4 regions of the Neobacillus sp. GCM10023253 genome follow, and region 1 is predicted to be linked to each of the others. Evidence: riboswitches for the same ligand, from Rfam matches in the RefSeq annotation. Region 1 holds a riboswitch; each other region holds the start of a gene.
The links. A riboswitch is a leader RNA that binds a small molecule or an ion and turns the genes downstream of it on or off. The one in region 1 is predicted to bind S-adenosylmethionine.

Region 1 (7,938 bases):
CCCATTCCCTTACTAGCACTAAGCTGTTCCCCCGCTTCTGTCACCAATTTACACTTCTTCCAGGGCTGTCTTTAAACTTTCAACTACATAAATTACATCCTCATCGCTTAACAAAGTATGCAATGGAAGTGTAATTTCATTAGCAAACTGCCTATAGGCATTTGGATATTCATTGATATGAAATCCCATTTTCTTATATGCGGTAAACAATGGAAGTGGTTTATAATGAACATTCGTGGCAATGCCCATCTCTGCCAATTTTTCTACAACTTTATTACGAGACTCTTTATCTTTATGAAGAAGTCTAACTAGGTATAGATGCCCGCTTGAAGAAAAGTCAATTCCATAATGATCTAATACATCAACTTCACTATCACGCAATCCATCATTATATTTTTCTATTAATGATCTTCTTCTTTCTAAAATTAACGGGTACCTTTCCATTTGCCCCAAACCAATGGAAGCCATAATATCAGTCATGTTACATTTATAGGCGGGTGAAAGAATATCATACTCCCACGCACCCAGTTTCGTTTTTGCAAGTGCATCCTTTGATTGACCGTGAAGAGAATACAGCATATATTTTTTATAAATGTCCTCATTGGCTATACCGGGTATGTCACGCCAGGTTACCGCCCCGCCTTCCCCAGTAGTAAAATTTTTGACAGCATGAAAGGAAAAACTAGTAAAGTCTGCTGCTTCCCCACTATTTTTCCCTTTATAAGTTGCACCAAAGGAATGTGCGGCGTCAGCTAATACAATGATTCTGCCAAAAGCTGCTTGGATATCATTTGCAGGCCTAAAAAGATTTTGCTTCCTATTTACTATTTCAAAAACCCTCTCGTAATCACACATGATTCCAGCAATGTCCACCGGAATAATAGCCTTCGTATTTGCCGTAATAGCCTTTTCTAACTGCGCATAATCCATGTGAAAAGAATCTTCAGCCGTGTCTACAAGGACAATTTTTGCCCCGACATGATGAATGACGCTTGCAGAGGCTGTATAGGTATAAGCTGAAGTAATGACTTCATCGCCTTCGCCTATTCCTAACAATCTTAAAGTCAGCTCCATGCCAGCTGTTGCTGAATTTAAACACACAGCCATTTGGGTATTGGTAAACTCCGCAATTTTATTTTCTAAAAGCTTTGTCTTAGGGCCAGTTGTGATCCAACCGGATTTTAATGTGTTGACAACTTCGTTAATTTCTATTTCCGATATATCTGGAGGTGAAAATGGAATATTTCTTTTAACATTTGTTACTCTAGAATGAGAGATTGGCAAATTCATAATATTTATCAACCCTTTTCCTATAGTTCTCGCATAGCAAACTAACCGGAAATAGACAATGCTCTTTTGGCGGGCAATCGGTTATTTGCAATCTTTAACAGCAGTTCTGAAAGCTCTTGTTTGTCCATGTCAGCAAAATTTATGATTAAATCGTCAATCTCTTCTATAAAAAGCTCTGAGGTTTTACCAATATAAATTTTCGGGTAGACTTGCCCTTCCTGTACTTCATCCTCTTTTAAAAGTTCTTCAAACAGCTTTTCACCAGGCCTCATCCCCGTTATTTCGATCCCAATTTCCTCAATGGAATATCCGGATAATTTGATTAAATTTTTGGCAAGGTCGATAATTTTAACTGCTTCTCCCATATCTAAAACAAATATTTCTCCACCCTTGGCAAGTGCGCCGGCCTGGATGACCAGCCTTGAGGCTTCAGGGATCGTCATAAAATAACGCTTCATATCAGGATCAGTAACGGTAACAGGGCCTCCCTGTTCAATTTGCCGTTTAAATAACGGAATCACACTGCCCCTGCTTCCCAATACATTGCCAAAGCGAACAGCAACGAACTTCGTTCCGCACTTCTTATCCATTGACTGAATGATCATTTCTGCCAGTCTTTTCGTTGAACCCATAACACTAGTTGGATTAACGGCTTTATCGGTGGAAATCATCACGAAGGTTTTCACACCATACAAACTGGCTGCCTTTGCCACATTCATCGTTCCAATCACATTGTTTTTCACTGCTTCTTCAGGGTTGTGTTCCATTAGCGGTACATGTTTGTGTGCCGCAGCGTGATAAATAACCTCTGGCTGATGATGCATCATAACAGCCTCCACTTTTGCCGCATCTTGGATATCGGCAATTTCTGTTATGAATTTAATTGCTGATTCGCCAAAGCTTTCTTTCAGTTCCATTTCAATCGAATAAATACTGTTTTCACCATGACCAAGCAAGACGATTTTAAGAGGGTTAAAACGGGCAATTTGCCGGCAAATTTCAGAACCAATCGAACCTCCTGCACCTGTAACCAACACAGTTTTGCCGGTAATGTTTTTTGATATAGAAGCAATATCCAACTCTACAGGATCTCTCCCCAGAAGGTCCTCGACCTGAACGTCCCGAAATTGATTTACGGATACCTTTCCAGTCACCAAATCTTCAATCATTGGAAGAATTTTAGTTTTCGCGGGCGTTTTGGCACATTCCTGAAAAATCACATTTAACTCTTTCTTGCTAAGTGAGGGAATAGCAATAACAATATTTTTAATGTTATAGTTTTGAACAGCTTGTTCAATGGAGGCTACCCCGCCAACAACAGGAATCCCAAGAATATCTAGCTTATGTTTGTGGATGTCATCGTCAATGAAGCCCACAGGAAGAAGATTGATACCCCGATTCTTCAATAACTGTCTGGCAACCATTGTCCCTGCAGCTCCCGCACCAATGATGAGGGTACGATTTTTATTTTGGTTCTTTTGATAATGAGAATCCCGAAAAACTCTCCAGCAAAATCTGGAGCCGCCAATGAATATAATATGGAGTAACCAAGTAACAGCGAGAAGCCTGACATTGATTTCAAGGAAGAAAATTTTCTGCAGGACTGCAGCAAAAATGATTGAATAGGTCACAACCTTAAAAATGATTAATAACTCTCCTATGCTGGCATATTCCCAAGCCTTTTTATAAAGGTTGAACATGACTGAAAAGATGTGGTGGCTAAGTAAAATTGAAAATGAAGTAAAAATAATCAAAAAGGTAAATAAATGAGTGGTAGCATCAACCAGAAATCTGCTTAAGAATATTGCACCTATGACAATACATGAGTCTATTAAAAAAAATAATGACAACCTCTGTCTGTAGGTCATAATCTCTCCCCTTTTGTACATTAGCTTTTATAGCAGCCAAGATTAAAGCTTTTGATTATCCAGGCTTCGTGAAGCCCTAAATAATCAAAAACTTTAATTATGTATAGGGCATCTAACCCCCCCTCACACCACGCTCTCGACGACTTGCGTCTAAGGTATATTTAAACCCACAGCATGATCGAGTGTCTCCTTTGATAATGGCTAGGAAACCTCACCAGTAAAATTCTATTTTACGAATCACTTGTACCTTAACAAGAACTATTTTATTTGAAAAAAATACCATTCAGAACTTACTAGGTAAATATCCCTAATATTTTTTTCCTCCTGTTCTGTTTTGTAAAATCCGAAATAAAATAGTAATTTACAATAATGAGGACAAGCCAAAAATGGACAATTGTACTTTTAAAGCTGATAATAGAATTGTTTTACACTTTACTGCTTTCCTTGGATAAAAAACTAATTGACGAACCGCCAAAACTGTAGTAAATTTTATAAATAGTCAAAATATTAATATGTTCTTATCAAGAGAGGTTGAGGGAAGGGCCCGGTGACACCTCAGCAACCTTCAATGTCTTTTACATTGAAACGGTGCTAAGTCCTGCAAATTGTTACTAATTTGCGAGATAAGAAGAGTGACAGATGTATTGTACATGCAAAGGTCTTCTTCTTATAGAAGGCCTTTTTTTAATATCAAAAAGGAGTGTAGACAACAATGTATAAAATGGATACGAAACTTGCTCAAATTGGGAACCGCAGTGAAACTACAACAGGAACCGTTAATCCCCCAGTATATTTTTCAACTGCATTCCGGCACGAGGGGATTGGACAATCCACAGGATTTGATTATATTCGAACCGGAAATCCAACACGTCAGCTGCTTGAGAAAACTATCGCCGATTTAGAAGGCGGAGACCAAGGCTTTGCCTGCAGTTCTGGAATGGGGGCCATTTTAACGATTCTTTCCTTATTTCAGTCTGGTGATGAATGGCTGGTTAGCGAGGATTTATATGGTGGAACCTACCGTTTGCTCGAAAAAGGCTTTCAAAAGTGGGGCTTGAAAAGCCAATATGTAAATACCTGTTGTCCTGAAGAGGTTGAAAACAACATTACACCAAATACAAAAGCAATCTTCTTGGAGACACCAACTAATCCGCTTATGCAGGAAGCCGATATTGCTGCCATTGCAAAAATTGCCAAAGCGCATGACATTTTGTTAATTGTGGACAACACCTTCTATACCCCTCTTCTGCAGCAGCCGATTGCACTTGGTGCAGATATCGTGATTCATAGTGCAACGAAATACCTTGGAGGCCACAATGATGTTCTTGCTGGACTTATTGTTGCGAAGGGTAAGGAACTTTGTGAAGCATTGGCCTTCCATCATAACGGTGCGGGTGCCGTTTTAAGCCCCTTCGATTCCTGGTTGTTAATGCGCGGGATGAAAACATTGTCGCTCCGTATGGAACGGCATGAGAAAAACGCTAAGGCTGTTGTTAAGTTTCTTTCTAATAGCGATGCGGTGACAGATGTCCTTTACCCAGGAAGAGGCGGAATGGTTTCTTTCCGTATTAAAGATGAAACGTGGGTAAATCCGTTCCTGCAAAACATAAAACTGATTTCGTTTGCTGAAAGCCTTGGCGGAACCGAAAGCTTTATCACGTATCCGGCGACTCAGACCCACGCTGATATCCCGGAAGAAATCCGAATTGCACAAGGTGTCTGTAACCGTCTATTGCGTTTTTCTGTAGGAATTGAAGACGCAGGAGATATCATTTTTGACTTAGAGCAAGCTTTTGCAAAATTGGTTGAAGGAGTGAATGTGTAATGGGACACGAAGAATTTAGTTTTGAAACAAGGCTGCTTCATAATCGTCATAAAATGGATGCACAAACAGGAGCGGTCAGTGTTCCAATCCAGCATGCATCCACCTTTCATCAATTTGAAATTGATAGTTTCGGAAAATATGATTACGCCCGCAGTTTAAACCCGACTCGGGAAGCCTTGGAGGATATCATTGCGGAACTTGAAGGCGGAGTTCGCGGGTTTGCCTTTTCTTCAGGAATGGCCGCTATTTCCACAGCCTTCCTGCTTCTCTCCTCCGGAGATCATGTGATTGTTACAGAAGATGTATACGGCGGGACCTATCGCATGGTAACACAAGTTTTGACACGCTTCGGGATTGAGCATACGTTTGTGGATATGACTGACTTTGATCAAGTCAAGCAAGCAATTAAGCCAAATACAAAGGCGTTTTATGTAGAAACACCATCCAACCCGTTGTTGAAGGTGACCGATATCAAAGCCATCAGCCAGTTGGCAAAGTCCATTGGCGCCCTGACTTTTGTTGATAATACCTTCCTAACTCCTGCACTGCAACGGCCGTTAGAGCTTGGTGCTGATATTGTCCTTCACAGTGCCACTAAGTTTCTTTCAGGCCACAGCGATGTGGTTGCAGGACTTGCGGTAGTAAAAGACGAGGAATTAGCAAAACAGCTTTATTTTTTACAAAATTCGTTTGGCGCAGTGCTCGGTGTGCAGGATGCCTGGCTTGTGATGAGAGGTCTAAAAACTCTTCAAGTCCGGCTTGAACAATCGCAAAGAGCTGCTTTAGAGATTGCGAGATTCCTAGAGTCACATTCAGCTATTGAAAAAGTGTATTACCCAGCGCTTGAAAATCATCCGCAAAAGGAATTGCAGGAGGCGCAAGCAAGCGGTGCAGGTGCAGTCCTTTCTTTTGAGCTTGCTGATGAGGATGCCATGCGTACCTTTGTGTCAAATGTAAAAATCCCTGTCTTTGCGGTCAGCCTTGGTGCAGTAGAGTCAATTTTGTCTTATCCGGCCAAAATGTCGCATGCCGCCATGCCTCAGGAGGAACGTGAAAAAAGGGGAATTAAAAATAGCCTGCTTCGCCTATCCGTCGGACTGGAAAACCCTGCTGATTTAATCAAGGATTTTTCACAAGCCTTGGAAAAGCTTCAGGTGAATAATTATGTGCTCTCTCAAGGAGAATAGCGATGAGTTTTTTAGAAAAATTACAAAATCAAATTTTGATAGCCGACGGGGCTATGGGAACAATGCTTTATTCCTATGGAAAAGATTCCTGTTTTGAGGAATTGAATCTTTCCCGCTCTGAGCAAATTCAGAATATCCACAAAGCCTATATTGATGCCGGTGCCGATATTATTCAAACGAACACCTATGCGGCCAACTATTTAAAGCTTGGACGATACGGGCTAGAGGATTCAGTCAAGGACATCAACAGCGCCGCTGTACTAAATGCCAAAAAAGCTGCCGAGAACCGTGCCTATGTGCTTGGGACCTTGGGCGGCAACCGTGGCATCAAGCCCAAATCCATTTCAATAGAAGAAATTAAACGGAGCTTTCGCGAGCAGCTGTATTGCCTTTTATTAGAGGGAGTTGACGGGCTTTTACTCGAAACCTTCTACGACCTGGAAGAGCTTGAAACCGTCCTGACCATCGCCAGAAAGGAAACCAATCTGCCAATTGTTGCGCAAGTTTCCCTTGCAGAACCAGGAATTTTGCAGGACCGTACTCCTGTCAATGATGCTCTGCAGAGACTTGAAGGGCTAGGCGCTGACGTTGTCGGCCTAAACTGCCGGCTTGGCCCGCATCATATGCTGGTTGCGCTCGAACAAATCGAACTGCCTAAGCGAGCCTTTCTTTCAGCCTATCCAAACGCCAGTCTCCCTGCTTATACGGATGGAAAGTTTCATTATGATGGTGATGCCGATTACTTCCGCAGGTCTGCGGCTGAATTCCGCAAGCAAGGTGTCCGACTTTTAGGAGGATGCTGCGGCACAACACCTGAACACATCAGGGCATTTGCCACCGAATTAAAAAACAGCGCTCCGATAACAGATAAAGTAGTAGAATTAAAACCAAAGAAAATCATAGTTGAAGATCCTCCTGCCAAGCGGGACTACGCCCCACTTCAAGATATTGTGCAGGAACGGCCATCAGTTATCGTTGAATTGGATCCGCCAAGAAAGCTTGATACAACGAAGTTTTTTGAAGGGGCAAAGGTTTTAAAGGAAGCCGGAATTGATGCGATTACACTAGCAGATAATTCTCTTGCGCAAGTGAGGATTTCCAATGAATCTTTAGGCTATTTAGTAAAAAAAGAACTAGGAATGCGTCCGCTTATCCATATATCCTGTCGGGACCGCAACATTATCGGTCTGCAATCACATTTGATGGGTTTACACACGTTAGGAATGCATGATGTTCTGGCAATTACTGGCGACCCTGCTCGTGTCGGCGATTTTCCGGGGGCTTCTTCCGTTTATGATGTTTCTTCGTTTGAACTGATTCAAATGATTAAACAATTAAATGAAGGTTTATCTTTTTCCGGAAAGGACTTGGGACAGAAAACGGCGTTCAGCATTGCTGGAGCCTTTAACCCGAATGTCCGCTCGGTGGAAAAAGCGGTCAAACGGTTGGAGAAGAAAATTGCGCATGGGGCCGACTATTTTATCTCCCAGCCGGTTTTTTCCGAAGAAAAACTGCTTGAAGTTTATGAGCATACGAAACATTTAAAAGCACCGATCTACATCGGCTTAATGCCGCTTACCAGCAGTAAAAATGCTGAATTCCTTCATAATGAAGTACCTGGCATTAAAATTGCCGACTCTATTCGTGAACGAATGGCCTCACTTCATGATAACCCGCTCCAAGCGGCAAAAGAAGGCGTTGAAATTACCAAGGGGCTAATCGATGCAGCCTTAGATTTATTTAATGGAATTTATTTAATCACACCATT
Region 2 (7,938 bases), on a different contig from region 1:
CCATATCTATCATTTCTTCGCCATTGCAGGAGGTGGTGTTGCAGGTCTCATGGTGGTAATTGGGCTAGTTTTGATGCTTATTCGAAAATTCAATTCACCAAGGGTTCGTGCCCATACTACCGGGACAAGTTATTTCACCATCCTATGGCTTATACTGGTTGCAGGGCTTGGGGCATATATGACGATCGTCTATAATACAACCGTAGGGGCATATGAATACCGTTTATCAATTGGGCCTTGGTTCAGAAGTTTGTTCACATTCCATCCAAGGTCGGATTTAATGCTTGGGGTGCCTTTGCTCTTTAAAATTCATATCATTGTGGCATTTATTTTATTTGCTGCCATCCCATTTACAGCTCTAGTCCATATGTTCAGTTTTCCATTAAGGTATCCTTCACGGGCTCCGCAACAGTACCGTTCAAGAAATGGTTATAATAAGAATAGCAGGTAGAAATACTTTAAAAAGGTTTTGCCTTACTTGATATTACCGTTCTTTTTTAAGAATTAACAATACAACAATAAAAGCAGTGCATTTTACAACTGAAAACTGCACTGCTTTTCCATGTTAATTTATCTACTTGATAAAGACTTGTTATGATAGGACTCATTCATTTAATAAATTTGTAAATCTTAAGTCTCTTTTGTTTCATTTAACTCATCAATTAGCTGTTTTGTCCTCTTCGCATTCCCTTCCGCAAAGTTTTCTAGACGTTCTTTTAGCTCATCATCGTCATGAACCCGTTCGGCGGTAATTAAATATGTACGCATCAAATCTTCTTCAATTTCTACAGAATTTTTTAGAATATCTTTAAGATTATCCTTTTCTTCATTTTCTTTAAAAAAACCCATCTGGCATCCTCCTTTTTATCATAGGATTCACCATTAGGCTATTGTATATCCAACATAAAAAGGATATGGAATTAAAATCCATATCCTAATTTGCTGACAATTATTTTTTCATCCAAGATGGTTTTCCAAAACCCTTGAATTGGTCATCAATCACTTTTTCAAAATCTGCTGATTCAACAACAGCTTTAATATCTTTTGATAACTGTGAATCTTTGTTGGAGGTTTTTACTGCGACAATATTACGGTAATTGTCTGCCATCTCTTCTAGAGTTAATGCATCTAACAGATTCATTTTTGCAGCAAGAGCAAAGTTTCCAGGTACAGCAGCTAAATCTGCGCTCTCAACAGAACGAGGAAGCTGGCCTGCTTCAATTGGTTGGAACTTCAGGTTTTTCTTGTTTTCAGCGATGTCTTTTTCAGATACTTTTAGTGGATCTGCATCTGCTTTGATAGTGATAAGTCCTGCATCACGAAGTGTGTTCAAAGCACGTGCTGCATTTGTCGGGTCGTTTGGAAGTGTAACAGTTGCCCCTTCTTTTACATCTTTAATCGATTTTATTGTGTTCGAATAAATTCCCATTGGTGCTGTTGGCACAGAAATAAGTGCTGTTAAATCCATGTTGTTCTCTTTTGCAAAATTTTGAAGGTAAATCGTGTGCTGGAACAGGTTGGCATCGATATCGCCATTGTTTAATGCTTTGTTTGGCTGGATATAGTCACTAAATTCAACAAGCTCAACCTTGTAACCCTTTTTTTCTAAGCCTGGTTTAATCGCTTTTGTTACCATGTCGCTATATGGGCCTGCAGTCGCGCCTATTTTAATATCTTTTGATTCTGTTGCTTTCTCTTTTCCACTGGCTGCCTTTTCAGTGTTGCTACCGCAAGCAGCTAGTGCAAAGACTACACATAGTAATAAAATGCTTGTTAACCATTTTTTCATTGTCATTTTCCCCTTTTCTTATTTATCTTTTATCTACAACTTTGGCGATGTAATCGCCAAGAAGCTGAATGACCTGAACTAAAATAATTAAGATTAAAACTGTTGAAATCATGATGGTATTGTCGTACCGGTAATAACCGAAGCGAATCGCCAAGTCTCCAATACCGCCGCCGCCGACTGTTCCGGCCATAGCGGAAAATCCTACTAAACTGATGAGTGTTAAAGTGACACCTGAGATAATGCCGGATCTTGCTTCAAGTAATAGGACATCTTTTATTATCATCCACGGGGTTGCCCCGGCAGCAATAGCTGCTTCGATGACCCCTTTATCGATTTCTCTTAGAGCATTTTCCACGATTCTTGCGAAAAAAGGAATCGCCGCTACTGATAATGAAACACTAGCTGCAGTTGGTCCGATGGTTGTTTTCACTAAGAAGTTCGTTAATGGAAGCAAGGCTACCAATAAAATGATAAATGGGACAGACCGAACCATATTAACGACAAAACCTAAGATATTTTGGACTAGACGATTTTCTAGAAATAAACCTTTATCGGTTATGTAAAGCAATATCCCAACCGGCAATCCGATTACCGTTGAAACCACCAACGAAATCGCAATCATATAGATGGTTTGAAAAAATGCTTTATTGATATCCGGAATAAGCTCCATCAGATGTGCAAAATCAAAGCCCATTGTGTAACACCTCCACCTGCGCTGCCCGGTTTTCAATATAATTTAGGGCTTTTTCTATTTCCTCTTTTTGTCCTTTTAGCTCCATTATGAAAATACCAAGCGGTTGCTCTTGAATATATTCTATTGAACCATGCAGAAAATTACCTTTTAGGTTAAATTGTTGAAGAGTATCAGAAATGACTCCCTCTCTAGCGACTTTTCCTTTGAAGGTCACTTTGACTATTGGACCCTGGCAGCTTTTTAGAATAACTTCCGGGATTTCAAGAGTTACAACACTTTCTATGAATTCTTTTGTAAGTGCTGTATGCGGGTTGGCAAAAATGTCATATACCGAACCTTCTTCCACAACTCGTCCATCCTGCATAATCGCCATGCGGCTGCAGATTTCTTTAACAACATCCATCTCGTGAGTGATCAATACGATCGTGATATTTAGTTCTTTATTGATTTTTTTTAACAATGTAAGAATTGACTTCGTTGTCGTTGGGTCGAGTGCTGATGTTGCTTCGTCACATAAAAGCACCTTCGGATTATTTGCGAGAGCCCTTGCAATACCGACCCGCTGTTTTTGACCGCCGCTTAGCTGTGACGGATAGACATCACGCTTATCGGAAAGACCAACCATTTTGAGGAGTTCCTCTACTCTCTGCTTTACCTGGCCCTTAGGGTAGTTAGCAGCCTTTAAAGAGAAAGAAATATTTTCATAGACTGTTTTTTGGCTGATTAGGTAAAAATGTTGAAAAATCATGCCTATTTTTAAACGTGAAGATCGTAATTGCTCGCCTTTTAGGGATGTCAGGTCAGTGCCATCGACCGTTATACTGCCAGAGGTTGGCCGCTCTAAAAGATTGATACAACGAAGCAGTGAGCTTTTTCCAGCACCGGAATAGCCAACAATGCCAAAGATTTCTCCTTCTTTAACTGTGAGTGAAACATTATCCACACCTTTTACTTCACCTTTTTTTGTTTTGTAAACTTTAGTAAGGTTTTTTATTTCAATCATACTGATTACCTCATTTTTCCGATATCTAAACTAGACTTTATACCCAAATAAAAAGCCCCTTTCATCTGAAAGGAGCATCGAAATAAACATCTCGGTGGCTTATCTTTCAGAATGAAATCATTCTGCAGGAATTGGCACCTTCCCAATCGGGGGTTGCCGGACGTCATTGGGCCATGTCCCTCGGTCTCTCTGGATAAGAAAATTAAATTAACAAATAATTAAGTTATATTAAGATACTACAAATCTATTCTTATTTTGTCAATCGTCTAAATTATAATACAATTTATTCGACAGCGTTTTCAATATTGCTATATCAACTTTATTATTAATTTTAAAATTTTTTTATTAGATTAGAAAAGAGCTTTTCGCATGAAAAGCTCTTTGTATCATTTAACATTAGGTTAAAGCACCAGCAACACTATAGTTAATTAAATCAATCTCAGTCTGTTCATCAAGTGCTAATTTAGCTAGTTCAGCTCCTAGATAAGGTCCGCTAGTTAACCCGGATGAACCTAGGCCATTTGCCACTAAGATTCCTTCAAAATTAGGCAATTCCCCTATTACGGGAAGAAAACCTGGTGTAAAAGGTCTAAAACCTACCCTAGTTTCCAAAATTGTTCCACTGGCAAGACCTGGTGCAATCGCTAAAGCTTTATTTAAGATTTCTTGGATTCCTCCAGCTGTTACCCGATTATCAAATCCTGCATCATTTTCGTGGGTAGCTCCTATTACTACCCGACCATCTGCAAATGATAGTATATATTGATCAGATGGCGGTATAATAACCGGCCATAAGTTAGTATTCATGTCTGACATTTGTAAGTGGATTATTTGCGCCTTTTGGGGCCTTACTAAAAATTCAACCCCTAGAGGCAGCAATATATCCTTCGCCCATGCTCCTGCCGTGACGATTACGTGGTCAGCCAAAAATGCTTTTTCACTCACTTTTACCCCTTGGACTTTATTATTGTGACTGATTAATGAGGCATTCCCTTTAACGATTTGGGCACCATACTTTACTGCAGAGTTTATCAGGGCATTACGTAAAGCCCGGCCATTTACACGTGCCCCGCCACTAACATAAACCCCGCCAAATTCATTAGACAACGGCGGAAAAAGTCGATTCGTTTCAGTTGGAGATAAAATTGTTATTTCGCCGATTTCGGGAGCATCCTCCCAACGGGTCCGTGCCCGTTCTGCCATCTTTTCCAACTTTGCTGGATCAGTATGAATACTTAATGCCCCAACTCGTTTGTAGCCTGTTTCCCTCTCCCCATCGGCTTCAAGCTGTGCTATTAATTCTGGGTAATATCGCGCCCCGCCTTTAACCAACTGATACCAAGCTTTATTACGTCGTTGGGACAACCATGGGCAAACAATCCCTGCAGCTGCGTCAGTGGCTTGCCCTAGGTCTTGCCGATCAACGATGATGACCTCTGCACCCCATTTGGCAAGGTGATAAGCCGTAGATGCCCCCAATATACCTGCTCCTATTACAATTACCTTTTGCATGATTCACCTCAAAACAAAAACTCAGTCCTATAGACTGAGCTAAGTAGATACTGAATATTTTACACCAATCGTACCATCGTTTTAAAGTTTCCTTGTGTGCTGCCTTCTCTCCATTACTTGCTCACACACCATATTATACATAACCTCAACACCTTTTTCAGATGCTTCGAAGTTAAAGGCATTTTCAACGTCTATTCCTAAGCTCTCCGCTTCCTTCGCAGCATCTATGTTTGCTCCTAAAAAGATAAACTCCCAATTGTATTTCTCCTGCTGATGCCTTATTAGCTCTTTCACTTTTTCATAGGTGAATTCAGAGCTTGCATTCTCCATTCCGTCAGTCGTGATAACAAATATCACCTTGCCAGGCCGCTTATTCTCATCTGTTTTGGATAATCGATACCCTACATCTAGAATTGTTTTCCCCACTGCATCCAACATTGCCGTCATACCTCTTACATAATACTCCTGATCAGTGAGGTTAGCCTGTCTTGCATCAACCCCATTCCATAGGATTTCGTATTGATCGTCAAATAAAACAGTTGTAACCAGTATCTCCCCTTCCAACTTCCTCTGTTTCTCAATAAATCCGTTAAACCCGCCAATCGTATCACTTTCAAGTCCAGCCATTGACCCGCTTCGGTCAAGCAAGAAAATAATTTCAGTCATATTCGTGTTCATCTCTATCATCCTTTCAATATTGTTTATAAAATAATAATAGGGTATTAAATCTAGGAAATGGTCGCCTCTCAAGCGACATTTTTGGGGGTAGAATTATGCTGGATAAACACTTGCTAGTAGAATTGCAGGTATATATTGAAAGAAACCTAAACATCCTTACTTACTCAATGATGGAGTCTAATGAAATACATAGTATCGAGATAGAAGATTTTATCAAAAACAAACGCCAGCCGACCTTCAACCAAACTCTATTCAAATTGATAGATAAAAAAGGAGCTGGCGACACAGAAACCTACAAAAAAGCCGGATTGGATCGCAGGCATTTTTCTAAGATCCGCTCGAATCCAGAATACCGCCCACGAAAAAATACAGTAGTGGCCTTGGCGCTTGCCCTTGAATTAAACAAAAAAGAAACCGACAAACTGTTAAGTTCGGCCGGTTATTCATTGTCCGACAGTGAAACCTTTGACTTGGTCATCCAATTCTGTCTGGAGAAAAAAATATATGATGTCCACGATGTCAATCAGGCGCTGGACTATTTTAGACTGAAGCCATTAATAGGGGTCCTAGAGTAATTCACTGAAACAAAAAAAACACCCAGTCCAAAAGACTGGGTTTACCTAATATTTAATGCGATACTTTTTCTCCTCTTCTAGAACGAATCCCATGAATGATAAAGGTAACTAGGAACGCCAAGACAAGGACAACGATAAAGATCTCATTTGCAATATGAATATCGATAAGTGTCAATCCCATTTTTACAGCAATAAAGGTAATCAGCACATAAGCCGTTGTTTCAAGCTCCGGCACTCGGTTCATTAAGCCGATGAAAAACGTGGCAACGCCCCGCATCATAAGAATTCCAATCATTCCGCCCAGCAGAATGACCCAGACCTCATCGGAAACCGCCAGCGCGGTAAGGATACTATCCACTGAAAAAGCCAAATCCATGAGCTCAACGCTGATAACAGTCGCCCAGAAGACTCCAAATGTTTTCGTTAACCAGCCTTTTGGCTCCCGTGCTTTTTCCTCTTCTCCATCCTCACTGCTCTTAAATCTGTCAATAAAGAACTTAACAGCAAGCCAAAGTAAATACAACGCACCAATTAATTTAATAAACCAAAGCTTGATCAAAAACGTTCCCAGTCCGATGAAAATAAAGCGAAATACGTACGCTCCCCAAAGACCGTATACCAATGCTTTCTTTTGCTGCTTTTTCGGTAAAGGTTTTACGAACGCCGACAACACCAGCGCATTATCCGCCGATAAGATACATTCCAGTACAGCCAATGAGAGAATTAATCCCCAAGCCTTAGGCGAAGTTAATACCTCTGCCCACATATGCCAGTCAAGCATCGAGACATAAGTGGCTAAAATATTATCTACCATTCAACATTACTCCTTTGTTGTTCTCTATCTAATATTACTACTTGTCAAGATTTTTATAAAATTATTTTGCTGCAATATCGTTGAGTTAGCTATTTTATGTCGTGTCCCTCTATTAGTACATAATTCCATTTTTGCTGTTAAATACTAACTTAACATGGTCATTAGAAGTCTGGTGGTGGACAAATGTTTTTTAAAAAGAGGCCTAAACAAAAAACGGTTACACATTATGAAACGCAAGAAAAAACCATCAGTGAAGTATTGGATAAAGCCAATCAATCCAGTGATTTTTCGACGATATCTTCTCCATCGAAAGATGACTTCATAATAGTAAGTTACTATAGCACGTTAATTGATTACAATTTACTTCATCGCTCACTGCTTCAAAAGATTAAGGAAAATTCTACCGTCATCACCACACTATCTGATTTAAAAAGGATTATTCCATTAGAAAACTTTCTGATCACCCGAGATGCAAAAGAAATTGAAAAAGGGCTCTTTAAAGGAGCCGCCTTGGTCTATTTACGTAATGACAACCGGGAATATGCCCTCATTAGTCTAGAAAACTCCCGGCTTGGCATGCGGGAAACAAATGAAGGCGAAAATGAGTTTAGCGTGATTGGCCCGAAAGTTGGATTCATTGAAGATTTAACTACAAACCTTCATTTATTGCGAAGCCATTTAGTGACATCCGACCTTATCTTCGAAGAATTTGAAGTAGGGACAAGGTCGAAAACAAAAGTGGTTGTCGCCCATTTGGCGGGAGTGACAAATCCGCAATACGTTCAAACTGTAAAACAGCGGATACAAAACCTGGATATAGAAGTCATTTATGATAACACACAATTGGAACAGTTAATTTCTGATCACTCCTCA
Region 3 (7,938 bases), on a different contig from region 1:
CCATTGCAAGAAATACAGCCATTGATTTATATCGAAAAAAATCAGTATGGCAAAAGCTGAAGGAACGATTAAATCGAGAATCACCTGATCAAAAAGAACTTCAAACAGAAGAGAAAATCTTAAAAAAGCAGGAGTATGCCCGCTTATATGAAGCGATTAACGAATTAAAGCCAAATTATCGGGATGTAATTTTGCTTAAGGGCATTGCCGAGCTTTCTTCACAGGAAACTGGACACATTCTTGGCTGGTCGGAAAATAAAGTGAATGTTACCTTTTTTCGGGCCATGAAAAAACTAAATGAGCAATTAAAGGAGGGTGAATATTTTGAGCAATTTATCGGATAAAGAGCTGCTGGAAATGATGGCGGATTTTCCGAAACATGAGCTTTCTACAAAACAGAGAACGGACATGTTAAAAAGGATTAGTGAAGCAGGCACAATCAAGCCAAGAAAGCCGTTTAACATCCAAAGACTGGGGGCTATGGCAGCATTGTTCATACTTGCTCTTATTGCCCCGATTTTCTATTTTACGAATACAGCCGAGGAAAAGAATCCCGGCAGCGGCAGTTCCGTTATAACCAAAGCCCAAGAGGGTGATTATTTTGCATTAAAGAATGAAGAGGGGAAACCTATTTATGCAGGTAGTAATTTTGGTATCACAAACAAGGTGAGCCTGCTTGCACCTCAGGACTGGATTGCAAAAGATAAAGGCACCGTTGCTAAGATGATGATTTTTTTATGGGGAAACTATGATTATTCGAAATCTCTCAAGGTCGATGCGGTCCACGTTAAAACAGGAGTCAAAGAGCACCTTGCTGAAACTCCTTTATCTGGAGGAATCTACGGTACGGATGCTCACACTGTAACAACCTTCAAACCATTGCCTTTTTCAGGAGTTTGGAATCTTCAATTCACAGTTGGTGATAAGAAGGTTGGTGCATTTTCCATTTATGTAAAGGAGCCGTATATCACAATTGGCAAATCAACATTAATGATTTCTGCGGAGGATCTTTATGCCGGCTTTTATGAACACGAGTTTATTGAAGTCGAGGGAAGCAATCTTCCCGATGAAATAGAATTGGAGATATTTCAATTAGAAACCGCTGAGGAATCGAAATTTACTTTTAAGAAGGTTGCAGACTATACGACAACGGATGGAAAGCATATTACGGAGTATGGCGGCGGGTTTACCATCAAAAAAAGCGGTAAATATCGTTTTACTATTCTCCAGCAATCGGAGGCAGTCGAAGTAAGGAAACCAGTTGACGGGAAATAGAAAAAAGAGGCTGATTTTGGAGATCAGCCTCTTTTTTCTACTGTTTAAACGATTGGTCCGCCTTTTTCTTCAATCTCGACGGCAACGTTAGCGAATTTCTTAAAGTTCTCACGGAATTGCTCTGCCAATTCTTTTGCCTTTTTTTCATAAGCATTAGGATCTGCCCATGTTTTCATTGGCTGAAGCACTTCATCAGGGACCCCAGCAATATGGAGCGGGATATTTAGGCCAAAGAATGTATCCTTAACGGTTTCTACGTGATTTAGTTCTCCTTCAAGAGCTGCCTGCACCATTGCTCTTGTATATGAGAGTTTCATACGATTGCCGACGCCGTATTCTCCGCCAGTCCAGCCTGTATTAACCAAAAACACATTAACGTTATGCTCAAGTATTTTTTCTCCTAGCATTTCGGCATAGCGTGTAGCCGGCAGCGGCAGGAATGGTGCACCAAAACAGGTTGAGAAGGTTGCCTGCGGTGAAGTAATGCCACGCTCTGTTCCAGCAAGCTTTGATGTAAATCCGCTTAAGAAATGGTACATTGCTTGTTCCCTTGTTAATTTAGCGATTGGCGGAAGAACACCAAATGCATCTGCAGTTAAAAACACAATGGTATTCGGGTGCCCGGCAATGCTAGGCTGGACAATATTATCAATGGCCTCCATTGGATATGCGGCCCGAGTGTTTTCTGTTAATGTTCCATCATCATAATCCGGAATTCTCGATTCCTGGTTAATCACAACATTTTCAAGAACGGTCCCGAAACGGATGGCATCAAAGATTTGCGGTTCTTTTTCACGGGATAGATTAATACATTTTGCATAGCAGCCGCCTTCAATATTAAAGACGCCATTTGATGACCAGCCGTGCTCATCATCGCCGATTAGACGGCGATTAGGGTCAGCGGAAAGAGTTGTTTTTCCAGTTCCGGATAAACCGAAGAATAATGCTACATCCCCTTCAATGCCGACATTCGCTGAACAGTGCATAGAGAAAATATTGTTTTCAGGCAGTAAATAGTTCATGACAGAGAAAATTGATTTTTTCATTTCCCCCGCATATTCAGTTCCTCCAATTAGAACTACGCGGCGTTCAAATGATATAATAATGAAGGTTTCAGAATTCGTACCGTCGACTGCCGGGTCTGCTTTGAAATTAGGGGCAGAAATTACTGTAAATTCAGCTTCATGAGTCAGAAGTTCATCTTCCGAAGGCCGAATGAACAACTGGTGGGCAAAAAGATTATGCCAAGCAAATTCATTTATGACTTGAATCGGCAGTTGTGATTTCTTATCAGCACCAGCAAAGCCTTTAAATACATAAACTTCTTCTTGCTGTTTTAAGTATTCTAATACCTTATTATAAAGATGATCAAAAGTTTCTTGTGAGATTGGCTGATTTAAAGAACCCCAGGCAATTTTATCTTTGGTTGACTCCTCCAAAACAGTGAATTTGTCTTCGGGAGACCGCCCAGTATATTTTCCTGTTGAAACACGAACCGCTCCGGTGGAAGTGAGTGTCCCTTCTTTTCTGCTGAGGATTTTTTCAACTAGCTGCGGCACAGATAATTGGACTTGGACATTACTTTCATTAAGTAATTCCTTTAATTCATTTGGGATATGAACAGAATTCATTTAATGAACCTTCCTTTTTATGGTTTTTTTAATTTGATATATTAATATTGAATAGTATAACACAATTAAAATAATAGTCTATACTAATTGACGAAATTATGCTGTATTTTATACATTATTCTAAAGGTGATTAAAAAGTCATGAAAAAAACAGTTTAAGCATATTTTGTATCATACTCCATTGTATATTTTGGTTAATGTTGCTAAAAAATACATTGACATACTTTAAGAATCTGGGGTATGATTTAACCTTGAACGGATACTCTCTTATCCCGAGCTGGTGGAGGGACAGGCCCTATGAAACCCAGCAACCTGCAACTAGGAAAATGTCTATTTTTAGTCGTTTTTCGGGCAAAGGTGCTCAACCTGATGCAAGGCTTGTCCTTGAACGATAAGAGTGAAAGGCACGCAAAATGTTTGCATTCAACCTTTCCTCATGGAAAGGTTTTTTTGTCTATTTGGCAAACACACGTGCTGTTTGAATCGCTTTACTAATCTTCTAAAGAATTTCGGTTGGGTTTTTTCGGTAGTATTTCATAAAAACCTGATGTTTATTTCATACTATTAGGGATGAGTTCCGTATCAAAATGGAGGTTATTTGGAAAGGGTGTTAACCTTTGAAAAAAGCAGCCTCATTATTTCATTATTATAGGAGGAATTCAGATGTCACTAAAACGCCATTTGTTCACTTCTGAATCAGTAACTGAAGGTCATCCTGATAAGATTTGCGACCAGATTTCTGATTCTATTTTAGACGCTATTCTAGCAAAGGATGCAAATGCCCGCGTAGCTGCTGAAACATCAGTAACGACCGGCTTAGTTCTAGTTGCCGGCGAAATCACTACCTCTACATATGTAGATATCCCAAAAATTGTTCGTGAGACGATCAAAGAAATTGGCTACGTTCGTGCGAAATATGGCTTTGATTCGGAAACATGTGCGGTGTTAACCTCTATTGATGAACAGTCTCCTGACATTGCCATGGGTGTCAATCAAGCACTTGAAGCTCGTGAAGGTCAAATGTCTGATAAAGAAATTGAAGCAATTGGTGCAGGTGACCAAGGCTTAATGTTCGGCTTCGCCTGTAACGAAACGAAAGAGCTGATGCCTCTTCCAATATCTTTAGCCCATAAGCTTGCCCGCCGGTTAACAGAGGTTCGTAAAGAGGATATCCTTCCATACCTTCGTCCGGACGGAAAAACACAAGTAACGGTCGAATACGATGAGAACAACAAACCGGTTCGGATTGATACAATTGTTATTTCCACCCAGCACCATCCGGAAATTGGACTAGAGCAAATCCAGCGCAATGTTAAGGAACATGTCATTAATCCGGTTGTACCAAAAGAATTAATTGATGAAAATACAAAATATTTTATAAACCCAACCGGCCGCTTTGTAATCGGCGGACCGCAGGGGGATGCAGGACTGACTGGCCGCAAAATTATCGTGGATACTTACGGAGGCTATGCCCGTCACGGCGGCGGCGCTTTTTCCGGTAAGGACCCGACAAAGGTTGACCGTTCAGCCGCTTATGCTGCACGTTATGTTGCAAAAAATATTGTCGCAGCAGATTTAGCTGAAAAATGTGAAGTCCAGCTTGCCTATGCGATTGGTGTAGCAAGACCGGTATCGATTTCCATCGATACTTTTGGCACAGGCAAAGTCAGCGAAGCGGTATTGGTTGACTTAGTAAGTAAAAACTTCGACCTGCGCCCTGCAGGAATCATTAAAATGCTGGATTTACGCCGCCCCATCTATAAGCAAACAGCAGCTTACGGACATTTTGGCCGTACGGATGTTGATCTTCCTTGGGAACGCACTGATAAGGCAGATGCATTACGTGAGCAGGCGGAAGGAAAATAATATGGAGTGGGAGTTGCATTAAGGTGTAACTCCCATTTTTCATTAAACGTCTATTTTCTTGTTCAGTGTTTTAAAAATTGGAATAAAATGTTTAAGTAGGACTATTGAAGTAAAAAATGAGGATACATGATTTTCCTTTTGTTCACAGTGCCATTTTTGAAAAAAAAGTGGTAGTATTAGAGAGTATGTTTTTACAAAAGGATATTTTGAAATAGAGTAGGTGAGGTACATAATGTGCGGTTTTATCGGTTGTGTACATGACAAAACGCAAAATTATCGTGACGAAGAAAAGCAGCTTTTTAAAAATATGAACGATATTATAACCCATCGTGGACCAGATGATGATGGTTATTATTATGATGATCATATTCAATTTGGTTTCCGCCGGTTAAGTATCATTGATATTGAATCCGGGCACCAGCCGCTAACGTATGAAAACGAAAGATACTGGATTATTTTTAACGGTGAAATTTATAACTATGTCGAGCTTCGTGAAGAGTTGCTCAAAGAAGGACTAACTTTTTCCACAAGCTCTGATACAGAGGTTATCATTGCCCTCTACAGCCATCTAAAAGAAAAAGCAGTTGAACGCTTGCGCGGGATGTTTGCTTTTGTTATCTGGGATAAGCAGGAACAAACACTTTATGGGGCACGAGATCCGTTTGGAATTAAACCATTCTTTTATATGGAGGATGGTGACAGAACCTTCTTTGCTTCTGAGAAAAAGAGCATTTTGCTGGCTCTTAAAAATGATGTGCTGGATTATGATTCCTTGCAGCATTATTTAACCTATCAGTTTGTTCCAGAACCTGATACCCTATCTGAAGGAATTAAAAAGCTTGAACCAGGCCATTATTTTACAAAAAAAATCGGCTCGAAGATGGAAATGAACCGCTACTGGAAGGCACATTTTCACCCAGTACTAAAATCGGAAGATGATTTCGTAAAGGAAATCCGTGATATTCTGTTTGATTCGGTTGAAAAGCATATGCGCAGTGATGTTCCGGTTGGTTCCTTCTTATCAGGTGGGATTGACTCTTCCATCATTGCCTCGATTGCAAAGCAATTCCATCCGGCTATTAAAACGTTTTCCGTCGGATTTGAGCACAATGGCTTCAGTGAAATTGATGTCGCCAAGGAAACAGCTGAAAAGCTTGGCGTAGAAAACATCAGTTATATCATTACGCCTGAGGAATATATGAAAGAAGTTCCGAAAATTATTTGGCATATGGATGACCCGCTTGCCGACCCAGCCTGTGTTCCATTATATTTTGTCGCCCGTGAAGCGAGAAAGCATGTTACGGTTGTTCTTTCAGGCGAAGGCGCTGATGAATTGTTTGGCGGCTATAATATTTACCGCGAGCCTGGCGATTTGGAGATTTTTAATAAAATTCCTAGAGTCGGAAAGGTACTTCTAAAAGGAATTGCCGATATGCTTCCGGAAGGGATGAAAGGAAAGAGCTTTATTGAACGCGGGGTGACACCGATGGAGCAGCGCTACATTGGTAATGCCAAGATGTTCGACGAAGCGGAAAAACGTGAGCTTTTGAGTGTCTATCGTGAAGGCTTGAACTATACCGATATCACCAAGCCTCTTTATGAGGAATCAAGAGGTTATGATCCGGTTGACAGGATGCAATATATCGATATCCATACTTGGATGCGCGGCGATATTTTACTAAAGGCTGATAAAATGACGATGGCTCATTCATTGGAACTGCGCGTGCCGTTCTTAGATAAGGCAGTATTTGAAGTAGCCTCGAAAATCCCAACTAGCTTGAAAACAGCTAACGGCACTACTAAGTACGTTTTGCGGAAGGCCGCCGAAGGGGTCGTTCCTGATCATGTTCTAAACCGGAAGAAGCTTGGCTTCCCTGTTCCTATCCGCCACTGGCTAAAGGCTGAGATGAATGATTGGGCAAAAAATATCATTCGTGAAAGCCAGACAGACCATTTAATCAATAAGACGTACCTGTTAAAGCTTCTTGATGACCATTGTCAGGATAAAGCTGACAACAGTCGAAAGATTTGGACTGTTCTTATGTTTATGGTTTGGCATCAGGTGTATGTTGAAGGAGTATACTCCTTTCAAAGCGAGTATAAAAAAGATATAGTATTAGCGAGCAGATAAATGGAAAAGTAAAGGCACCCATCGTTAAGATTGGGTGCCTTTTTGGCTAATAGGAAAGTATAAATTTTTTCAAATTTATACTTTCCTAACGCATAAATTCAACTACGCCTCTGTCTTCGTCCTATCGGACTTGCCAATCGGCGAGTTATCATTTACAGGGATTTATAAAATTGCCCTTTTTCTGCATATTCTCTTGTGATTCTTTCCATTTCCTTAATATCTTCAGGAGTGATTTCTCTAATAACTTTAGCTGGTCTTCCAAATGCTAATGTATTAGGAGGGATTTTTTTGCCTTGCGGAACAAGACTGCCAGCACCAATAAAGGCACCTTCGCCAATTTCCGCCTGGTCCAAAATAATCGATCCCATTCCAATAAGTGCTCCTTTTCGGATGATGCAGCTATGTAATATGACTTGATGGCCAACGGTCACTTCATCCTCTAAAATAAGTGGGTTATTTGGGCTTTGATGCAGGACGGAATTGTCCTGGATGTTTACTTTGTTACCGATTCTTGTCGGCGCTACATCGCCTCTAATAACGGAATTAAACCAGACGCTGGATTCATCGCCGATTTCAACATCTCCTGTAATGGTTACATAATCTGCAATATAGGCAGTGTCGGAAATAACAGGGTATTTATCTTTAAAAGGGTAAATCATCATGCTCGCTCCTTTTTGAATGATAATTCTATTTTAACGAATCAAGCCAAGGAATGACAAAAAATATCGCAATTAAAAAATTCATTTAGATTCTTATTAGTCTTTCCTATATGGTAAAATACAAAAAATGATAACGTTTTAGGGGGATCAGTTATGTGGAAGTGGGAAGCAGAAGGGGAAGCGAAGGCTGTTATTGTCATGGTTCACGGCGCCATGGAGCACCATCGCCGATACGGATGGCTGATTGAGATGTGGCGCACGTCCGGCTTTCATGTCATTATGGCCGACCTTCCCGGGCAGGGAATGACAACGCGATCGCGCCGCGGACATATCGATTCCTTTGATGAATACATATTTGAAGTAAAAGATTGGGTTCA
Region 4 (7,938 bases), on a different contig from region 1:
CAGTTGCTTTCATCCCCAAAAAAAGAACCGCCCGCAGGCGGCTGTACATGTAATAAACTACCTAGAAGTTGTAGCTAAAGTTGCTTCAGGTGTTGTTACCTTGTCATAGAAGTCAACGAATTGGTCACGCTCGTCACTATTTCGATAAGCCATTGCCACCCGTGGATGCTCATTAAGGACACCAGAGATCATATAAGGAATGATATAGCCCCATTCCCACTTTTCTCTCATTTCTAACATATGCTTTTCGATTACACCAAGTAACGGTTTAAGTTCATAGCTTGGTTTTTTTATGTAGCTGACAAGAAGCTCTGTATTGCAGTTCCCTGCCGCCCGTCCCATGCCGTAAACAGATGAATCCAGGAAGGTAACTCCATTTTGATGTGCTGTCAAGGTATTAGCAAATGCTAACTGCAAATTGTTATGCGTATGAATACCAAGCTGCTTGTTAGGAAGCATCGCTTGAAACTTTTTCACTTGATGTGCAATATCAGCCGGATCTAAGCTTCCAAAAGAATCCACGATATACACAACATCGACTGGACTTTCTTTGACCATTTCCATTGCTTCAATAAGCTTCTGTTCAGGCACACTGGATAAAGCCATAATATTGAGAGATGTCTCATATCCTAAATCATGGAACATTTGGACAAGCTCCAGCCCCTTGTCCACTTCACGGATATAGCAGGCTACCCGGATCATATCCAACACACTTTGCTCGCGAGGCAGGATATCGTTGGGATCGACTCGGCCAATATCTACTAATGCAGATAGCTTCGTAAATTTTTTCTCAGGAATGATTTCTTTCAGAAAATGATCATCTAGAAATCTCCATGGATTAGGTTCAGTTGCGTTCAGAAGCTTTGCGGAGTTTTTGTAGCCAATCTCCATATACTCAACGCCAGCCGCACTTAGTCCATTATACAAGTCCTGGACAAATTCGACACTGAAATCCCAATTGTTAACTAATCCCCCATCACGGATCGTACAATCTAAAATTTTGCTGCGATGTTCCATAATTTTAAATTCCCCCTGTGGTTATGCTCATTCGTCATAATTTGAATATATATACCATGAATCTTTTAAAGGTGTCAAACTTACATGTCAACCGTTTTGAAAATATTTGATAAAATTGGTTAAAGTATTTCTATATTATACTACTATCATTTTATCACTTGGCTCCAATACTTTGACGTCGCATTTGTCTATTTTTTTGTAATTCACTTTGTTTCCAAATGTATTTTTGCATATATAACCTAAGCACATCATTCATTGACTTTCCATTTTTTTCAACAGCATCTCTAAAACTTTGGATTATGTTTTCTGGTATTTCAAAATTTACTTCTACATTTTTGTTTCTGTGTTCCTGGCACATTTTATACCTCCTGACAGACCAATCTATCCATTTTTCCTGGGTAGTCACAAAGGGATGAATATTTAGAATATTTGTATAGAAACTATCATATCAGGTGAAAACGCGTACATTTTTATTAACTTTTCGACAAATTACGACATAATTAATGAATCAATGATGTGTGTAGACGATCTTAAAAGCCTAAATGAGGCATGAGAACCGTCCCCATGCCTCAAATTCTTCCGATATACTTTGGGTCTCTAATGATTCCTGGGTTACCGGGAACCCAGTTAGCTGGGACTCCTTCTCCGGTGCTTCTTCCGTATTGTACCCCTTGTATGATCCTTAGTATTTCGTAAACATTTCGGCCAACTTCTAATGGGTATACCAATTTGGACACAATTATTCCATCTGGGTCGATAATGACGGTTGCTCTTAAGGCTGCCCCAACTTTTTCATTTAGGACTCTGTATGCTTTACTGATTTGGTGTGTTCGGTCACTTAGAAGTGGAAATGATACCTGAGAGGCATTAGGAGATACCTCAGCGAAAACTTTATGGGCATATACACTGTCCGTGCTGATAGCAAGGACATTTGTATTAAGTGTCTTTAGTTGATCCTTAATAGCAGCGACCGCTGCCAATTCTGTCGGTCAAACAAAGGTAAAATCACTTGCATAAAAAAATAAAATAACCCAGCTTCCACGATAGCTTTCTAGACGAAGCTTTTTTATTTTCTTTTCTGCATGATCATAAGCTTCTGCTTCAAATAGGGGGGCCATATCTGTTGTCTGTGCACAAAATGGCTGCAAAGACCCATCAAAATGACCCTCTCGTCTGTTAAATTCCATTTTTTCACCTCAGATCATCACCTGAATCTTAATTTCTTGCTGGAGTTCATTTTTTAATAGCGTTACCATAAATAATATACGTTTAGGTATTTGTCCCATTGAGCCTATTTTGGATAGCCTTTCCATTTAACCACAACAATAATGTTGTAGATTTTTGTTGACAGAAAATCAGAACAAGTGTATCTTTACTTTTAATTAAATATTTTCGAATATTCTTATCAAGAGAGGTGGAGGGACTGGCCCTTTGAAGCCTCGGCAGCAGACACGTTCGTACTGTGCCAATTCCAGAAGCGAGTGCTTAAAGATAAGAAGAGATTAGCAATGGCTATTACCCCCCTCTTCTTATTTTTGAGAAGAGGGTTTTTTATTACACCGAGAAAGAAGGAATAATTAATGACAGCAACACTAGTAAAAACTCCATTCAAGGCTGACCATGTCGGCAGCTTTCTTCGAACAGAACCGGTTAAAGAAGCCAGAAAGGCTTTTGCCAATGGGGAAATTGATGCAGATGCCCTGAAGGCGGTTGAGGATCAAGAAATTGAGAAATTAGTTCAAAACCAAATTGAAGCAGGCTTAAAATCCGTTACAGATGGTGAGTTTAGACGTTCATGGTGGCATTTGGATTTCCTGGCTGGTTTGGAAGGTGTAGCATTTTTCGAAAATGAATATATCAGCAACTTCAAAGGCGCCCAAACAAGAAACAACGCCATTAAAGTAGTGGGCAAAGTTGACTTTAATGATCATTATATGCTGAAGCATTTCAAGTTTTTAAAGCAGGCAGTTGAAAAATATGGAGATGGCAGCCAAGTGGCGAAGTTCTCCATTCCAAGCCCGAATATGTTATTTACGAGAATTCAAGGCGATGAGTATTACAATGGCAACAGCGAACAACTTTATAAAGATACCGTAGCGGCCTATCAAAAAGCCATCCAGGCTTTCTATGATGCTGGCTGCCGTTACTTGCAATTAGACGACACATCTTGGATTGATTTTGTTTCTGAAGAGCGAATCAATGCAGTGGTTGAAAAAGTTGGCTTGGATGTACATGAAATCATCAAAACAAGAGTAAGTGCAATCAATGAAACCATTGCCGATAAGCCGGAAGATTTAACAATTACCATGCATATTTGCCGCGGCAACTTCAGATCCACCTACATCACAAGCGGCGGGTACGATCAAATTTCCGATGCCATTTTCGCTGAGCTAAATGTGGACGGGCTATTCCTAGAGTATGATGATCAGCGTTCTGGTGACTTCGAACCTTTAAAAGGCTTCAAGCGTCCTAACCTAACCGTTGTACTAGGACTATTCACTTCTAAATTCCCAGAACTCGAGGATCCAGAATCCATTAAGGCAAGAATTAAAGAAGCAAGTCAATTTATTCCTTTAGAAAACCTGGCAGTAAGCCCTCAATGCGGCTTTGCCAGCACAGAAGAAGGAAATATTTTAACGGAAGAAGAGCAGTGGAATAAGATTAAACATGTAGTGGCTATTGCTAAGGATGTTTGGGGAACCATTTAAACCGACTAGGAGAGGCCGCCTTCCATTTCTATGATGGAAGGCGGCCTTTTTCAATTTAATCGTTTCTGAAATTGGTTGTATGTTTCTACTTTTAAGAATTCCTAAATATTGAATAATCTGTTAACATAGAATGATAAAATCTTAGGTAACTAGATTGGATTTACATAACTGGAGGAAGGACTTACAATATGGGGGATTTCATACAAAAGGCAGAGGATCATCAAGCAGTGCTTTCTCGTTCTAAACGAGTATGGATGGCGATTGTTCTCGGTTCACTTGCAGCATTTGGCCCTTTATCCATTGATATGTATTTACCGGCCCTGCCAAATATCGCAAAAGATTTCCATACAAACGCATCTTCGGTTCAACTTAGCTTGTCGCTTTTCGTGCTCGGTTTAGCATCCGGACAATTGCTAACTGGGCCTATCAGTGATGTAACTGGCCGCCGAAAACCACTTTTGGTTGGCTTAATGATTTACTTTATCGTGTCCCTTTTATGCGTATTTAGCCCTTCCATTTGGGGGTTAATTATCTTGCGGCTTATCCAGGGGTTTGCTGGATCAGCTGGAATTGTGATTTCGAGGGCGATTGTCAGAGATTTATATTCAGGAACTGAATTAACCAAGTTTTTTGCACTCCTTGCATTGGTGAACGGGCTGGCCCCTATCCTTGCTCCGATTATTGGTGCTCAGCTGCTTAAGGCGTTTCCCTGGCAAGGTGTCTTTATTGTTTTAAGTATCATTGGAATCGTTATGTTTTTTATCATTCTTTTTGGATTGCCGGAAACGCTGCCTAAAGAAAAGCGTTCCGCTGGAGGCATGAAGAATACATTTAGCCCTTTTTTAAAACTAATCGTGGATCGAAGCTTTATGGGCTATGCTTTAGCGCAGGGCTTAGTCTTTGCTGGCATGTTCGCGTACATTTCAGGTTCTCCCTTTGTCGTACAGGATATTTATGGTGCATCCCCGCAAATGTTCAGTCTGATCTTTGCGATCAACGCTATCGGGATCATGATCATGAGTCAAACGACAGGCAGGTTGGCAGGGAGAATCCCTGAAGCTAAACTGTTCAAAGTTGGATTAGGAATGTCCGCAACAGGCGGGATCATTTTATTGCTGCTTTTATTTTTACAAGCAAAGCTAGTCTTCGTTTTGATTCCATTATTTTTCGTTGTATCCAGTGTAGGAATGGTAAATACAGCAGGATTCTCCCTAGCCATGCAAACACAAGGAAAAAATGCGGGTAGTGCTTCTGCCTTACTGGGTGTTACTTCATTTACCTTTGGTGGATTTGTCGCTCCCCTAGTTGGTATAGGCGGCGGGCAGACGGCTATTCCGATGGGCGTAGTGATTGTATGTGCCGGTTGTGGGGCAGTGTTATTGTATTGGATTCTAGTAAAGAGAAACCGAGTAAGTGGTTCAATTTAAACCCTCCTGAAAAATCCACCTTCCATTTGTAACGATGGAAGGTGGATTTTTTTCTATTTCCCCTCAAACCAGCGGCGAGCGTTTTCGACCATCATCAGGTTAATTTGTTCTTCCGTTACTCCACTCGCTTTTAATTCTGGTATAATCTCTTCAAGAACAAATGTCATTGTCCATTTCGGGAGCACATGCTCAATTAGTCCTTCAGGATACCAATCCATCGAGCAGCAATGATCCTGTGATAAAAACATGCGGTCTGCATATCCTAGCTTCGCGAGTTCAATAACGATTGTGTTTCTATTTTCAGTTGTACACTCAGCGGTTAAGCCATAACGGTCCATGCCGATATATACCCCATGGTCGAGCACCTTCAATATGTACTCCATGTTATCGGTATCTCCGGTATGCCCAATCAGAATCCGCTTCGGATCCACTCCCTCTTCAAGAAGGATGTCAATTTGATTTAAGCCGGTTCCGGTTCCCGGATGTGAATGAGTCATAATCGGTACACCTGTCCGCTTTTGAGCACGAGCAACGGCGCGAATAACCTTCTCAACATCAGGGGTGACCCCTTGTGCATCCGTGGCACATTTTAAGAATCCTGCTTTAATGGATGTGTTCTGAATTCCGACTTCAATATCGCGGACAAACAAATCAGCCATATAGTCGATATCACGATTTTGGAAATGAGGTGGGATATAGTGATAGGAGTAGATTCCTGTTGCCGCGATGATTTGAACCCCCGTTTCGCGGGAGACTCTCTCAATAAAGCGGATGTCACGGCCAAGCTCCATGACGGTTGGATCACAGATGGTTGTCACACCGAGTGCTTTCGCTTTGTTTACCTGTACCACTGCTCTAGCGAAGTCTTTCTCCTCATCATACAAATGGGGAAACTGCACGAATACAGACTCAGAGCGAATACGCATGTGCTCATGGATTAGTGTTAAACCCAGTTCGGCAGAATCAACTTGTCCTGTAACAGAATTAATAAGTGTCATTCCATACTCCCCTTTCATCCTCTGACCATTGAAATTTTTCTAAAAAAATAATCCATAACCTAAGTCTCGAGCACTACAAATGGTAACGTTTTCAAATCAGTCCAAAAATTTGCGTATCTGGTACTATAATCTTTGTAAAGATTTTAAAAGATTATGAATTATCTGATAGATATAGTACCAAGCTTCTTCCTACTACGTCAATTATTTTTTGTAAAAAATTCCAGAATCGTTAATAATCTTAAGGTATTATTTTTCTACGAAAAAAATTAACCCAATTACTAGAATATTCTGTTATTAATGTATTATTATTATAATTGTAACCGATTTCAACGGAAGTTTTTAAAAAATCTATTTGGTGGTGATTTGTTTAATGTTTACACGTCATTTTGAATTTTGGCCAGAACGGCTGCCGAAAACCTTACCGATTCCTGAATCAACCATTTACGACAACCTGGAAATGACGACAAAGCGTTATCCGAATAAGACGGCAATTGTTTATTACGGAACAGAAATCACCTATAAACAACTTCACTCAGAAGTAAACAAACTAGCAGGGTATCTGCAAAAGGTACTTGGAGTCGCAAAAGGCGACCGCGTGTTGCTGTACATGCAAAATTCACCACAGTATATCATCGCCTTTTACGCGATTTTACGGGCTGACGCTGTCGTGGTGCCAATTAATCCGATGAATGTGAAGGATGAAGTGGCATTTTATTTATCAGATTGTGATTCCAAAGTGGCGATTGCCGGACAAGAATTAATTCGGGAAATTGAGCCGTGTATTGGGTTCACTCCTCTTGAGCAGATTGTTGTTGCAGCCTATTCGGACTATGCCCAAACCGATTTGGACTATACGGTCCCTCCTGTCGTGGCTGCTCCAAAAGAATCATTTGACTCATTAGCAATAATAGATTGGGATGATGCATTAACAGCAGGCTTAGAAGCAAATCCTAGCCAGGCTGGATGCGATGATTTATGCTGCCTCCCTTATACTTCGGGGACGACTGGCAAACCAAAAGGCTGTATGCACACACATAAAACCTTGCAATCTACTCTTCTCGGTGGAATTGTATGGTCGCAGTCAACTCCTGCTGATATTGGGTTGTCAACGCTTCCCCTTTTCCATGTGACCGGCCTGCAGCATAACATGAATGGACCGATCTCTCTTGGTTCCACGATGGTAATGATGACACGCTGGGACCGGGATGTTGCCTTAAAATTGATCGATCGCTATCGGTGCACAAGATGGACGAACATTTCCACAATGGTCGTTGATTTATTGGCGCACCCAAATCTCAAAGACTATTCAATCGATTCCCTGAAGATGATTAGCGGCGGCGGTGCTCCCCTTCCGGAAGCAGTCGGCCAAAAGCTTTTAGAGCTGACAGGGCTTCGCTATGTAGAAGGCTACGGGCTAACAGAGACCATTTCACAAACGCATCAAAATCCAGTTGAAAGGCCGAAGATGCAGTGCTTAGGAGTGCCACAGTTTGATGTGGATTCTAGGGTGATTGATCCGGTCTCGTTAAAGGAGCAGGGTCCAAATGTACAGGGGGAAATCATTGTCAATGGTCCCCAAGTCTTAAAAGGCTACTGGAACAGACCTGAGGAAACCAAGAATTCCTTTGTAACGATTGAAGGGAAGGAATTTTTCAGAACAGGCGACATCGGCCGCTATGATGAAGAAGGCTATTTCTTCTTGGTTGACCGGGTCAAACGCATGATTAATGCCTCCGGTTTTAAAGTTTGGCCTGCGGAAGTGGAAAATACTTTGTATAAACATCCATC

Region 2: another riboswitch for S-adenosylmethionine. It lies ahead of ACFPA1_RS20125 (methionine ABC transporter ATP-binding protein); the one in region 1 lies ahead of ACFPA1_RS10825 (methionine biosynthesis PLP-dependent protein).
Region 3: another riboswitch for S-adenosylmethionine. It lies ahead of metK (methionine adenosyltransferase); the one in region 1 lies ahead of ACFPA1_RS10825 (methionine biosynthesis PLP-dependent protein).
Region 4: another riboswitch for S-adenosylmethionine. It lies ahead of ACFPA1_RS07480 (5-methyltetrahydropteroyltriglutamate--homocysteine S-methyltransferase); the one in region 1 lies ahead of ACFPA1_RS10825 (methionine biosynthesis PLP-dependent protein).

The regions. Positions count from the first base shown of each region.
Region 1 is NZ_JBHSHV010000008.1:51,844-59,781, forward strand. Features, by position in the region: gene ACFPA1_RS10810 (sugar transferase) at 1-19, opposite strand, end outside; gene ACFPA1_RS10815 (DegT/DnrJ/EryC1/StrS family aminotransferase) at 49-1,290, opposite strand; gene ACFPA1_RS10820 (polysaccharide biosynthesis protein) at 1,332-3,158, opposite strand; SAM riboswitch class I at 3,674-3,788, shown strand; gene ACFPA1_RS10825 (methionine biosynthesis PLP-dependent protein) at 3,871-4,983, shown strand; gene metC (cystathionine beta-lyase) at 4,983-6,170, shown strand; gene ACFPA1_RS10835 (bifunctional homocysteine S-methyltransferase/methylenetetrahydrofolate reductase) at 6,173-7,938, shown strand, end outside.
Region 2 is NZ_JBHSHV010000016.1:20,287-28,224, reverse strand. Features, by position in the region: gene narI (respiratory nitrate reductase subunit gamma) at 1-451, shown strand, start outside; gene ACFPA1_RS20140 (hypothetical protein) at 631-849, opposite strand; gene ACFPA1_RS20135 (MetQ/NlpA family ABC transporter substrate-binding protein) at 950-1,789, opposite strand; gene ACFPA1_RS20130 (methionine ABC transporter permease) at 1,812-2,483, opposite strand; gene ACFPA1_RS20125 (methionine ABC transporter ATP-binding protein) at 2,473-3,486, opposite strand; SAM riboswitch class I at 3,583-3,686, opposite strand; gene ACFPA1_RS20120 (NAD(P)/FAD-dependent oxidoreductase) at 3,883-4,998, opposite strand; gene ACFPA1_RS20115 (vWA domain-containing protein) at 5,080-5,676, opposite strand; gene ACFPA1_RS20110 (hypothetical protein) at 5,772-6,251, shown strand; gene ACFPA1_RS20105 (TerC family protein) at 6,304-7,065, opposite strand; gene ACFPA1_RS20100 (spore germination protein) at 7,249-7,938, shown strand, end outside.
Region 3 is NZ_JBHSHV010000012.1:682,115-690,052, reverse strand. Features, by position in the region: gene ACFPA1_RS17555 (RNA polymerase sigma factor) at 1-344, shown strand, start outside; gene ACFPA1_RS17550 (hypothetical protein) at 325-1,275, shown strand; gene pckA (phosphoenolpyruvate carboxykinase (ATP)) at 1,320-2,906, opposite strand; SAM riboswitch class I at 3,170-3,303, shown strand; gene metK (methionine adenosyltransferase) at 3,569-4,771, shown strand; gene asnB (asparagine synthase (glutamine-hydrolyzing)) at 5,004-6,902, shown strand; gene ACFPA1_RS17530 (gamma carbonic anhydrase family protein) at 7,055-7,561, opposite strand; gene ACFPA1_RS17525 (alpha/beta hydrolase) at 7,715-7,938, shown strand, end outside.
Region 4 is NZ_JBHSHV010000006.1:2,366-10,303, forward strand. Features, by position in the region: gene ACFPA1_RS07465 (aldolase catalytic domain-containing protein) at 58-1,017, opposite strand; gene ACFPA1_RS07470 (hypothetical protein) at 1,172-1,375, opposite strand; gene ACFPA1_RS07475 (peroxiredoxin) at 1,587-2,204, opposite strand; SAM riboswitch class I at 2,417-2,515, shown strand; gene ACFPA1_RS07480 (5-methyltetrahydropteroyltriglutamate--homocysteine S-methyltransferase) at 2,598-3,725, shown strand; gene ACFPA1_RS07485 (multidrug effflux MFS transporter) at 3,914-5,152, shown strand; gene ACFPA1_RS07490 (phosphotriesterase-related protein) at 5,206-6,150, opposite strand; gene ACFPA1_RS07495 (long-chain fatty acid--CoA ligase) at 6,521-7,938, shown strand, end outside.